Regions from separate parts of the Mycobacterium sp. NPDC006124 genome, predicted to be linked through region 1. Evidence: predicted binding sites of a transcription regulator. Region 1 holds the regulator's gene; the other holds the start of a gene.
What was found. Region 1 encodes LexA, which represses DNA repair genes until DNA is damaged. Its sites were predicted from a motif close to CGAACANNTGTTCG; they were not measured.
Positions count from the first base shown of each region.

Region 2: ABZ195_RS22175 (DUF222 domain-containing protein) is a predicted target of LexA. The motif match lies at 3,314-3,327, and genes of this name have one in related genera.

Region 1 covers NZ_JBEXUA010000001.1:641,135-647,598, reverse strand. The annotation lists gene ABZ195_RS03075 (alpha/beta hydrolase) at 1-688, shown strand, start outside; gene ABZ195_RS03070 (PhzF family phenazine biosynthesis protein) at 723-1,421, shown strand; gene nrdR (transcriptional regulator NrdR) at 1,426-1,887, opposite strand; gene ABZ195_RS03060 (LysM peptidoglycan-binding domain-containing protein) at 1,974-2,429, opposite strand; gene lexA (transcriptional repressor LexA) at 2,630-3,298, shown strand; gene ABZ195_RS03050 (hypothetical protein) at 3,306-5,306, opposite strand; gene ABZ195_RS03045 (acyl-CoA dehydrogenase family protein) at 5,457-6,464, opposite strand, start outside.
Region 2 covers NZ_JBEXUA010000012.1:107,908-114,371, forward strand. The annotation lists gene ABZ195_RS22150 (RDD family protein) at 1-390, opposite strand, end outside; gene ABZ195_RS22155 (hypothetical protein) at 387-797, opposite strand; gene ABZ195_RS22160 (MBL fold metallo-hydrolase) at 820-1,698, shown strand; gene ABZ195_RS22165 (hypothetical protein) at 1,695-1,829, opposite strand; gene ABZ195_RS22170 (HNH endonuclease signature motif containing protein) at 1,935-2,327, opposite strand; gene ABZ195_RS22175 (DUF222 domain-containing protein) at 2,320-3,261, opposite strand; gene ABZ195_RS22180 (acyl-CoA carboxylase subunit beta) at 3,397-4,965, opposite strand; gene pks13 (polyketide synthase Pks13) at 4,974-6,464, opposite strand, start outside.

The DNA of each region.
Region 1 (6,464 bases):
CGGGGGTGTCGCGATGCAGTTCGCGTACCAGTTCCCGCAACTCGTCGACCGGCTGATCTTGGTGGGCGCTGGCGGGGTGACCAAGGACGTCAACGTGGCGTTGCGCATCGCCTCGCTCCCCCTTGGCACCGAGGCTCTGGCCCTGCTGCGCCTACCGCTGGTGTTGCCTGCCCTACGACTGGTCGGGCGCCTCGGTGGGCCGCTTCTCGGTTCAACCGGGGTCGGTCGCGACATTCCGGACATGCTCAGGATCTTGGCCGACCTGCCCGAGCCCACGGCATCGTCGGCGTTCGCCAGGACCTTGCGCGCGGTGGTCGACCGGCGCGGACAGGTCGTGACCATGCTCGATCGATGTTATTTGACCGAATCCGTTCCCGTACAACTGATTTGGGGCTCTCAGGACTCGGTGATCCCGGTCAGCCATGCCCGGATGGCCCACACCGCGATGCCCGGCGCCCAACTCGAGGTGTTCGAGGGATCGGGCCACTTCCCCTTCCACGACGACCCCGACCGCTTCGTCGAGGTGGTCGAGAAGTTCATCGGGGCGACCGACCCCGCGGTCTACGACCAGGAGGCGTTGCGCGATCTGCTGCGCGCCGGGGTCAGCGAAGGCGGACTCACCGGGTCGATCGACACCCGTGTCGCGGTGCTCGACGCCCTCGGCGCCGACGAGCGAAGCGCGACCTGACCACTGACTGGTCGCCCCCACGTAGCATCGCGTCATGACCTTGGACGTGACCGTGTTACGGGTCTTCGCCAACGCCGACGGTGAGTACGGCAACCCGTTGGGTGTCGTCGACGCCAGCCTGGTACCGCCGCCGGACCGGCAACGAGTCGCGGCCCAATTGGGTTACAGCGAAACGATCTTCGTCGACCTGCCATCGGCGGACGCGACGACCACGACGGCGCACGTCTTCACCCCGACGGTGGAACTCCCCTTCGCGGGACACCCGACGGTGGGTGCGTCGTGGTGGCTGAAGGAACGCGGCACTCCCGTCAACACGCTTCAGGTACCCGCGGGGGTGGTGCCGGTGGCCTACGACCGGTACGCCGACGGCGAGTTCACCGCGGTCAGTGCGCGCGCGGACTGGGCGCCCGACTTCGCGATCTACGACATGGGCTCGGTCGACGAGGTGCTTGCCGCCGATCCCGACGACTACCGCGACGCGGTCGAGCACTACATCTGGGCGTGGGTCGACGAAGGCGAGGGACGGATCCGTTCGCGAATGTTCGCCAGCGACCTGGGCATTCCGGAGGACGAGGCCACCGGCGCCGGCGCGGTCCGCATCACCGACCGTCTCGGCCGCGACCTGATCATCACCCAAGGCAAGGGTTCGGAGCTTCGGACGGGGTGGAGCGCAGACGGCTGGGTGACGGTCGCCGGCCGGGTCGTCGACGACGGCGTACGCCGACTCGACTAGGACGTCAGGTCGACGCCACGCCCCGGTGGGCGCGCAGCGCCTCGATCTCGCGTTCGAAGTCTGCCGCCGACGAGAACGACCGGTAGACCGACGCGAAGCGCAAGTAGGCCACTTCGTCCAGGTCGCGAAGCGGGCCGAGAATGGCCAAACCCACCTCGTTGCTGGGGATCTCCGGCGAACCGGCGGCACGCACGGCATCCTCCACCTGCTGGGCCAACAGGTTCAGGGCGTCGTCGTCGACGTCGCGGCCCTGGCAGGCGCGTCGCACACCCTTGATGACCTTTTCGCGGCTGAACGGTTCGGTGACACCGCTGCGCTTGACGACCGCGAGGACGGCGGTCTCGACGGTGGTGAACCGACGGCCACACTCCGGGCAGGACCGGCGGCGTCGAATCGCCTGGCCCTCATCGGCTTCGCGCGAATCCACCACCCGCGAATCGGGATGACGGCAGAACGGACAGTGCATCTCCGCTCCTTCGCCGCACGAACCTACTCCGGTCGCATACGAGCCTACCGTTGCACGGCAGCGATATTGACGGCGCATGCCGGGGATCACCCAACCGGCGCGATGAGCGTCTGCCCGGCGTCGACCGCGGCCGTCTTCAACTCGTTGAGGTCGCGGATCTCGTCGACCACCGCACCCACCGAGGCGTCGGGGGCAATGCGCTGGGCCAGCTGCTCCAGCGATTCGCCGGCCTGGACCTGCACCACGGCGAGCCGCGGCGGGGTGGTGGCGGGCGACTCCGGGGCCGCCATCTCCGCAACGAGTCCGAGCCACACCGTGATGGCGGCCGCGACGAGTGCCAGCAACACGGTCGCCAGCGGGGTGACCTTCTTGCGGCGGTGGGACGCCCGTGACATCAGGACACCGGTGCCCCGGTAGTCGATGGGCGTACCCGCGGGCCGGTGCGGCTGCGGACCGCGCCGCGCACCAGGCGAGGTACGCCGCACCGGCCGCATGGGCCGCACGACGAGGTCGGTGGGGTCTTCTCGGGTGATGATCGTCATCTCGCGGGCCTTTCCAGTGGGTCTCGGTTCGCTCTTGTGTTCGAATGTTAATCGCTCAGGTGTTCGATGACTAGAACACGTGATCGAACTGTTGCAAACCGTAGCGGGACCCACCGACAAGTCCGCGCGTGACGACTGGAGCGCGACACGCGTCGAACACATGTTTGATTCCGTGCCGTGGGGCGACTACATTCGGCGCCATGAGCGACAGCAACGACACGGTTCTGACCGAACGTCAGCGCACCATCCTGGAGGTCATCCGCACGTCGGTGATGACCCGTGGATATCCGCCCAGCATCCGCGAGATCGGCGACGCCGTCGGTTTGACCTCGACGTCGTCGGTCGCCCACCAACTCCGCACGCTGGAGCGCAAGGGCTACCTACGTCGCGACGCGAACCGGCCCCGCGCCGTCGACGTCCGCGCGGTCGACGATCCGTCGCGGCAGCCTCCCGCCACGGTCACCACCGACGTCGCCGGGTCCGACGCACTGCCCGTACCGACGTTCGTGCCAGTCTTGGGCCGCATCGCGGCCGGCGGACCGATCCTGGCCGAGGAAGCCGTCGAAGACGTCTTCCCACTGCCGCGTGAACTCGTCGGCGAGGGTTCCTTGTTCCTGCTGAAGGTGGTCGGCGAATCGATGGTCGACGCAGCGATCTGCGATGGTGACTGGGTCGTGATCCGTCAGCAGAACGTCGCCGACAACGGCGACATCGTGGCGGCCATGATCGACGGCGAGGCCACCGTCAAGACCTTCAAACGCACGAGCGGCCAGGTGTGGTTGATGCCGCACAACCCGGCCTTCGACCCGATTCCCGGCAACGACGCAGCCATCCTCGGCAAGGTGGTCACCGTGATCCGCAAGGTCTAGCTCACCGCTAGCCCTTGGCGAAACCGTTCGTCAGCGCGAATTCCTCACTGGCGAACCATATCTCGGGTTCGACGTCGTCGTACCCGCCGCTGCCCGGTGTCCAATACAGGCCCGTCTTGGTATCGGCCTTGATCGGATACCCGGAGGGGGCGTCACGGTCACCTCGGGCGAGTCGCAGCGACGGCTCGGCCACCACCGGCTCCGCGAGGTGGATGGCCGCATGCCGACCGCTGGGCGGGCCACTGTCGAATTCCGGTTCGGGCTGCGCCTCATCGTCCACGACGGGCTCCTCGACGACGGGCTCGACCATGATGACGGGATCGGCGGTGGTGACGGAATCAGGCTCGTCCAGATCGGAGAACCACGGCGCCTCGGGTTCGTCCCCGGTCGTCGCGACGATCGGTGTCGGGGCGGTGTCGATGGCGTCCTGGTCGTCCGACAGATCGGCTACGAAGCCGTCGTGGGTCTCCCCGTCGGCCGTCGGGGAACCGTCCCCGTGCTCATCGGCGGGCATCGCCCAGCTGCTGCGTCGCCCCTCCGAGTCGGCGCCGTGCTCGCCCACGGGGATGGGTCCGGAGTGTTCCTCCAGGTAGTCGTCCTCGTCGTAATCGTCGTCGTAATCGTCGTCGAACTCGTCGCGCGAGGCGCGGTCATGGCGGCGGCGGTTCAGCAGCACGGCGGCCGCCACCACCCCGATCAGGATCAGCACCGGCACGATGCCCAGCAGCCACCACACGTTGGGCCGGAACCACCCGGACCCGCCGTCCGAGCTCGCGGCGGGGGCGGCCGACGCCTCCGGCGACGTGGCACCGGGCACCTCGAGCCCCTTGAGCTGAGACTGCAGGCTGGCCGGCTCGGTGGTGAACTCGTTGGTCGTCTTGTTCCACGAGACGGCACCGCCGCTGAACTTCTGGGTGACGACGTCGCCGTCGACGCTCTGGTCGGCCGTCGGAGCGCCCAGCTGCCCCGTGGCGCCACCGAGCTTCGTCCAGGCCGCGTTCATCGCCCCCCGCACGATCACCGCGCCGAAGTCGGGCGTCCAGAAGATCACCGGCTTGTCCGCGGCAGCGAAGCTGGCGACCTTGCTCATGGGCGCCAGACCACCGTCGGTTTCGTCGCCGGTGGGGAATCCGAGGTCACCCTCGGGCCCGCCCACGCTTTCGTACTTGGCCAGTACCTGTCCGGTCAGGACGTTGGCGCCCGTCGCGGGGCTGTAGTAGATCTTGCCGCCCGCGAAGTTCTGGCCGGCGCCGTCGGACCCGATGGCGTACTGGTCGCCGTCGGAGGCGCCCAGCGGCCCCAGCGGACCGCCCGCTGCCCTGCGCGCCGTGGCGATGGCCGTCGTCACGTCCCCGGGAATCTCCAGCCCGGCGAGTTGGTCGGCCAGCTCCGGCGGAACGGTGGTGAAGGCGTTGGTCTTGCGGTTCCAGGTGATCTGGCCGCCGGTGAAGGTTTGGCCAATCTCGTCGCCGCGGTAGGTCTCGTCGTCGGTGGGGACGCCGAGCACCCCGGCCGAACCGCCCAGCTTGTCCCACGCGGAGTTGACCGCGCCGCGCACCACGTGCGCACCCGTGTCGGGAGTCCAGAAGATCACCGGACGATCGGCCGCGCTGAAGGTCGTGTTCCGGCTTCCCGGTGCCTTGCCGTCCCCTTCGTCGATGGTCGGAAAGCCGAGGTCGCCGTCGGCCGGCCCGCCCAACGCCTGATACTCGTCGAGGATTGCGCCGGTCATGGCATGCGCACCGGTTTCAGGGGTGAAGAAGATCTTGCCGCCGGCGAAGTTCTGGCCGAAGCCGGCACCCGCCGGATACACGCCGCCGTCCTTGACGCCGAGGGGTCCGGTCGGACCCCCGCCGGCGTCCCAGGCCTGGGTGATCGCGGAGTCGGCGTCGCCCTCGGGCGTGGCCGCCGCGAGGGGTGCGACGAGCAGCACCGCACCCATCACCGCGACGACGACGACGCCTGCGCGTCCGATCGTCCTGCCGAGCCGGGTTCCAAGCCCCGTCATTGCGTGTCCTCCCCAACGAGTTGCGCCGGACTCCCGTGAGTTCCGCGTGCGTCAACTTTGCGTCAGCCGACGTCCATCTTGAGGGATATCCAACCCGTCGGGGCATGTGTCGCGCCAACGGGCCGGCCCAACACGGTGCAGGAAAGTGCGCTAGACACCCAGGCTGCGGCCGATGATCTCCTTCATGATCTCGGTGGTCCCGCCGTAGATCGTCTGAATGCGGGCGTCCAGGAAAGCCCTGGCCACGGGATATTCACGCATGTAGCCATAGCCGCCGTGCAGCTGCAGGCAGCGGTCGTTGAGCTTCACCTGAGCCTCCGTGGCGTACCACTTCGCCATCGCGGCCTGCTCGACGGTCAACTTCTCCTCGAGGTGCAGTCTCACGAACTCGTCGACCATCATCCGGACCACGGTGGCCTCGGTGGCCAGCTCCGCGAGGGTGAACCTGCTGTTTTGGAAGCTTCCGATGGGCTTGCCGAACGCCTTGCGGTCCTTGGCGTACTGCAGCGTCTGCTCGAGCACGGCCTCCATGCCGGCGGCGGCCATGACGGCGATGCTGATGCGCTCCTGGGGCAGGTTCTGCATCAGGTAGACGAATCCCGACCCCTCCTCGCCGAGCAGGTTCTCAGCCGGTACGTGCACGTCGGTGAAGGACAACTCCGCCGTGTCCTGCGCCTCGAGGCCGATCTTGTCGAGATGGCGCCCGCGTTCGAACCCCTCCATCCCCCGCTCGACGACGAGCAGCGAGAAGCCCAGCGCGCCCTTCTCGGGATCGGTGCAGGCGACGACGATGACCAGATCGGCGTTGATGCCGTTGGTGATGAACGTCTTCGAGCCGTTGAGCACCCAGCTGCCGTCCTCCTGCTTGACGGCTCGGGTCTTGATGCCTTGCAGGTCGCTGCCGGTGCCCGGCTCGGTCATGGCGATCGCGGTGATGTACTCACCGGAGCAGAAGCCGGGCAGCCAGCGCTGCTTCTGCTCCTCGGTGGTCAGGCGCAGGAAGTACGGTGCCATGACGTCGTTCTGCAAGGGAAAGCCCAGTCCGCTGAAGCGGCTGGCCGACGTTTCCTCGGTGACGATGACGTTGTAGCGGAAGTCGTCGTTGCCGCCGCCGCCGTACTCCTCGGGCACGGCCATGCCGAGGAACCCCTGCTTGCC
Region 2 (6,464 bases), on a different contig from region 1:
GACGAGCGCCAGACCGATCGGGAACACGACGTACGCCACGGCGCGCACGACGGCGACCGGTGCCGACACCCGGCCGGACCGTCGACCTACGACGCGCAGTCCCATCACTACTGCGCCCGCCGTGCAGCCGGAGCTGACCCAGCAGCCGGCGAGATACAGCACCGCCACCGCGAACGACACCGCCGTCGAGAAGAAGGCATTGGGCGCAGGGAAGCGAAACGCCGTGGGCTGCAACACGAATTGGGCCAAGGCAACCCCGAGGTACAGCACGCCGACGATGACCCCCGCGACGACTAGGTCGACGAACGCGGCCACGCCCCTGCTGACGATGCCCGCGACCTCGAGGTCTGCCGAGTCGAGGTCCACTGCGCCGCCTTGGGCGCGGCTCACCTCGGCTCCCGACTACGCCCGAGCATCCGGTCGACGAAACCGGAGACCGCGTCGTCGGCGCGTTGCCCCTGGGTTCGGACGTCGGTCATCACCTCGGCGGTCACCGAGTTCGTGGACTCCCGGATGATTCGCGGCAGGTCGACCCCCTCGATGATCAGGTTCGCCAGCCCGAGGAGGTCGATGCGGGCGATGATCGCGTCGAGGTCGACGTCAGCGGCTATCGCGTCGACGTCCACCCGCTCGCGCACCAGGGCCGTGAGGTCGATCTCGTCGAGAACGAGGCCCACCACCTGAGAACCCACGGTAGACACCGTCGCGCGCAGCTGCCTGAGCACCTCTTCTCGACCGCGACGCACGTGCTCACCGACGAGCGGCACGCCGTCGAAGAGTGCGAGCAGGTCGGGCATCTGAGCATCGTAGTGTCGGGGGATGTCCGACCGCATCAAGCTGGGAGACGCGACCGTGAAGCGGGTCGTGGAGTGGGGGTTCGACCTCGGCACGGAGTTCTTCGGCCTCACCCCCCCGGGCGCGTGGGAGGACGAGGCCGGGCTCCTGGTTCCCACGTTCTTCGATCCGGCCGTTCGGCGGTGGCGGATCGCCGTGCAGAGCTGGGTGGTGGAGGTCGACGGGTTGACCGTCGTCGTCGACACCGGCGTCGGCAATGATCGCCAGCGATCGCACATGCCCCCGCTGGCGGGCCTGAGGACCGACTTCCTCGGGGCTCTGGAGCGCGCCGAGGTGGCCGTCGACGAGGTCGACGTGGTGGTCAACACACACCTACACACCGACCACGTCGGCTGGAACACCCGGCTGGTCGACGGCGAGTGGGTGCCGACGTTCCCCAACGCGCGCTACCTGATGCCCGAGGCGGATTACCGCTTCTTCGCGCCGGACGGACCCGGCGCCACCGAGGGGTCGCGAATCGTGTTCGGCGACAGCGTGTTCCCGGTCGCCGATCAGATGCAGTTGTGGTCCGACGACCTCCAGATCAGTGAGTCGCTGCGGCTGCGCCGCGCCGCCGGTCACACCCCGGGATCGTCGGTGCTGTGGCTCGACGCAGGTATGCCGGCGGTGTTCGTGGGCGACATGTCGCACTGCCCGATTCAGATCGCCCGGCCCGACGACCCCTGCGGATTCGACGTCGACGCCGCCGCGGCCGCGCTGACCCGTAAACGCGTCTTCACCGAAGCCGCCCGGTCGCGCGCGGCTGTGATCCCAGCGCACTATCCCGGCCACGGCGGCGCAACACTGGTGGCGCGCGGTGACCGGTTCGAGGTCGACGAGTGGCTGAACTTGCCGGGAATCTAACGATTCTCGTACTCTGCGTTGCGATCGCGTTCGCGGTGGATGCGGGTGGCGCGGGCCTGTTCGCGGGTGGTCTTGCGGTGGGGCATGGTCAGACCGGCGGTGTGAGCCACGGGCACCCCGGTCGTGGTCACCGGTGCGGTGGGTGCGCTGAGTTCGGGGAACAGCAGTCGGCTGCCCGGTGTGGTGGTGTGGGTTCGGCCGTCGGGCGCGGTCCACAGAACGGTGCCGTCGCCGAGTTACCGTTCCCGCCAACCGCTTTGGCCGCCCCAAAACGTCTTGAGCAAGTGGTGCCGGCGGCATAGGCATGTGAGGTTGGACGCCGCGGTCGGCCCGCAGGGCCACGGAATGGTGTGGTCGAGGTCGCAGTGGGTGGCGGGTACCTGGCAGCCCGGGAAGCGGCACGTCATGTCGCGGCAGCGGATGAAGTCGGCCAGCTTCTTCGACGGCCGGTACCGGTGTTCGGGTGGGGCAAGTCCCGGGTGCACGATCCGGGTGCGGGTCGCCCCGGCGGCGGCGCGGCAGGCGATTGCGCCGGGGATGAGTTGCCCGCCCATCAGCGCCGCGGGCCGCAGCTTTGCGACGTATCCGGGTGTGGGGGTGAGCGCCTCGGTCAGGGTGAGGTCACCCAATGGTTTGGTGAACAGGGGTGGTTGGTCGCCGTCGAGGGCGGTGCGCTCGTCCCGTGGGAGGGCGGCGCCTGAGTCGGCGTCGGTGTCCTCGGCCTTCAACTGGTGCGTCTGCGTCTGCGTCTGCGGCAGGCGTCGGTTCCGGCGCCGGTGTTGGGGCGCGCGGTTCCGGCGTGGAATCGGTCGGCTCGGGGAGTGTGTCCTGGCTGGCGATGACGTAGACCACCACCCCGGGCACCGGCGGGTTCTGCGCGGCGTCACACGACTCCAGGCCGCACAGACGCCGCAGACGGTCCCAGCCCTGACCGATGGCCCCGTAGGCGTCGGCGCGACGTTGAGCCCTGGTCCGCGGATCAGCAGAACACACCGTCGCGGCGAACAGATCCAGGCGGGCGGTGAACGCCTTGGCGTCGGTGACGAACACCGAGGCAAGCACACTGGCCAACCCACTGCCGTCCTCGATGCTCATCTCCACGGAACGGTCCCGGGCCTTGGTCTGCGTCCGACGCACCGCGTGCGGGTCGACCGATGCGACGACTGCGTCGACCTTCTTGTCCAGGGTGGCCACCGACATGGATTCGCCACCGGACAACGCGTCGGCCAGGAACGCGTCCAGCACCCGCAGCGCGTCGGGGTCGATGACCAGTGCCCCACGCTGCACGACGGTCCGGAACACCTCGTAGGTGATCAGTCCCTCGGCGAAGACCGCGGCCACCCGGGGGAACCGTTCGTGCAGGGAGACCGCGATCAGCAACCGGTTCGCCCCCGCGCCCGGGGTGATGGACAACGCCGCCCCGACGTGGGCGGCGACGGCGTCGAAGTCGTCCACACACCACTGATCCCGACTCGCCGACCCGGAGGCGGCATAGGCCTCCTCGAGCATCGCGGCCATCGCCGCGACCCGCCGCGCGCACGCCGCGGACTCCACCCGGGCCACGCCGACGCCGCCCCGGCACCCGAGGTGCCAGCCGCGGCATCCACCAATAAATCGAACACATGTTCGATGGTATTCGGGCTATCAGAGCCCCGCAAGACCCGGCGAGCTACCTGTGGATAACTCCGGCCAGGGAGGTCAGAGTGGCGTCAAACCATGCTTGCGCAGCACCTTGTTGCGGCTCTGCTTGTCCCGCAGCAGCTGCATGGACTTGCGCAGCAACAGACGGGTCTCGTGCGGCTCGATGACGCCGTCGATGTAACCGCGCTCGGCGGCGATCCACGGTGTGGCCAGATTCAGGTTGTAGCCCTCGATGAAGTCCGCGCGAATCTTCTGCACCTCGGGTGCGGTCGGATCCGGGAAACGCTTCACCAGAAGCTGCGCAGCACCCTCGGCGCCGATCACGGCGATGCGGGCAGTCGGCCACGCGAAGTTCAGATCCGCGGACAGCTGCTTGGAACCCATCACTGCGTAGCCACCGCCGTAGGCCTTGCGGATGACGAACGTCACCTTCGGCACGTCCGCCTCGACGATGGCGTTGAAGAACCGCCCGCCGCGCTTGATGATGCCGCCCTTCTCCTCCTCGAGGCCAGGCATCGCGCCCGGCGTGTCGACGACGAACACCAGCGGCAAGTTGAAGGAGTCGCAGAAGCGGATGAACCCGGCCGCCTTGTCGGACGCCTCGTTGCCCACGGCGCCCGCGTTGTTCAACGGCTGGTTGGCGATGACGCCGACGGGATGCCCGTCCACCCGCGCGAAGGCGGTGATCATCGACGGGCTGCGCTGCTCGGCGATCTCGAAGACGTCACCGTCGTCGAAGATGCGCAGCAGGATCTCGTGCATGTCGTAGGCCTGGTTGTCCGAGTCCGGCACGATCGTGTCGAGCTCGAGGTCCGTCGGCGTGAGTTCGGGTTCCAGCCCAGGATTGACGATCGGCGGGCTGTCGAAGTGGTTGGGCGGCAGGAAGCTCAGGTAGTCGCGCACGTACTGGTAGGCCGCGCTCTCCGACTCCACCACCTTGTGGATGTTGCCGCGCTGGGCCTGCACGTCGGCGCCGCCGAGCTCGTCGAAGGTGACGTCTTCGCCGGTGACGTCCTTGATCACGTCGGGCCCGGTGATGAACATGTAGCCCTGGTCGCGCACGGCGACGATGAGATCGGTCTGGATCGGCGAATACACCGCTCCGCCAGCGCACTTGCCGAAGATCAGCGAGATCTCCGGCACCAGGCCGCGAAGCATCTCGTGGCGCCGGCCAAGCTCGGCGTACCACGCCAGCGAGGTCGCGGCATCCTGGATGCGGGCGCCGCCTGAGTCGTTGATGCCGATGATCGGGCAGCCCACCATGGCCACCCACTCCATCAACCTGGCCACCTTGCGGCCGAACATCTCCCCGACCGAACCCTGGAACACCGTCTGGTCGTGGCTGAACACGCCCACCGGACGACCGTTGATCGTGCCGTGCCCGGTGACGACGCCGTCGCCGTAGAACGCGTTGGGATCACCGGGAGTGCGGGCGAGCGCACCGATCTCCAGGAAGCTGCCCGGGTCCAGCAGATCGTAGATCCGGGCGCGGGCGCTGGGGATGCCCTTCTTGTCGCGTCGGGCCTTGGCCTTCTCGTCGCCGGGATCCTTGGCGAGCTCCAACCGTTCACGGAGCTCGGCGAGCTTCTCGGCGGTGGTGTGGGCTCTGCTGGCGACGGGGGCCACTTCCTGGGTCACTTGTGCTCGCTCTCGATGCGGTTGATCGCCTCACTCATGTGCGCGCCGACCTTCGCAATGTACGGCTCGTCGATGGCCTGAATGTGCTCGCCCCCGATGTGCACGACCTCGAGATCTGAGACGAACTCACCCCAACCGCCGTCGGGCTGCCGCGTCGAGTAGGCAGGCTCGAAGGTGATGGCGTCGTCGTGATAGCGGTCGGCCATGTAGAGCGTGACGTGCCCGTCGTAATCCTTGATGTCGGCGACGTCGAGTGCGCGCTGATCGAGGTACGACGTGCGCTGGTGCTCGATGATCCCGCCCGGGATCTGCACGCCGGAATCCTTGACCGCGTTGAGGACGAACTCGACCTGCCCGGCGTCGTCGAGGTTTTCGAGCTCCTCGTAGGGGATCGCCGGAATCTGCACGTTGAAGGTCTTCTCGGCGAACTTCGCGTAGCGGTCCCAGCGGGCCCTGGTGCCCTCCGTCGACGTGTCGATCGGCTCGCCGGGTCGCACGCAGTCGATCAGGCCGACGAACCGTACGTCGGCACCGGCCTCCTTCAGGCCGATCGCGCAGGCGTAGGACAGTGCCCCACCCAGCGACCAGCCCGCGAGGATGAACGGCTTGCCGGTCTTGCCCTCGGTCCAGCCGTTGAGCTCCAACAACTTCGGGACGTACTGGGCGGCCCGCTCCTCGATGGTGCCCTCGACCCGCTCCAGTCCGATCATCGGCACGCCGGCGGGCAGCCGCTTGAGCAGCGGCTCGTAGACCACCGTCGAGCCACCCGCGGCGTGGAACACGAACACCGGAACGTCGCTGTCGTGCTCGGCCGCGCGGATGGTCCGGACGAACCCGTCCAGCTCACCGGCTTCGAGGAACTCGCGCACTGTGGAGGCCAGCTCCTCGATGGTCTGCGCCTTCTTGACGTCCTCGGCGGTGATCGTGCCCTCGGCGCGCTCCGACAGGCGTTGCGCCATCTTCTGCGCTTCGGAGTCGGTCAGCTCGCGCAGCGAGTTGAAGATGCCGCCCGGCGACTTCCCGGTGACGATCGCCCACGTCGCGAACGTCACGCGTTCGGCGGCGTCACGCGGCGGCACGTCGGAGTTCAGTGCCTCCGAGATCGCCTGCTGGTTCAGCACCTGTGCCGCACCGGCCAGGTTCGGCGTCTTCGCCGCGGCTGCCGGGCCGGTCGGGTTGCTCGGCGGCGGTGGCGGGGGCGGGACGATCCCGGCCGTCTCGATCGGCGCGGGTGGCGGAGCGGGAGCTTCACTCTCCACGGGGATCTCCGCCTCGGCGGCCTTCTTGGTGAGCATCTCCTCGAGCTCGGCGACGGTGGTCGCACCGCCCATGAGCTCGGCCTGCGCGGCGGCGATCTCCTCGTCGGTCTGCGTCTTCTGCACCTCGGCGAGCTGATCCACCTCGTCACGGTGCTCGATGGCGTACTCGATCAGCTTCTCGACGGCGTAGAGATTGGCGTCGCGCACCGCGGTCAATTGGATTGGCGG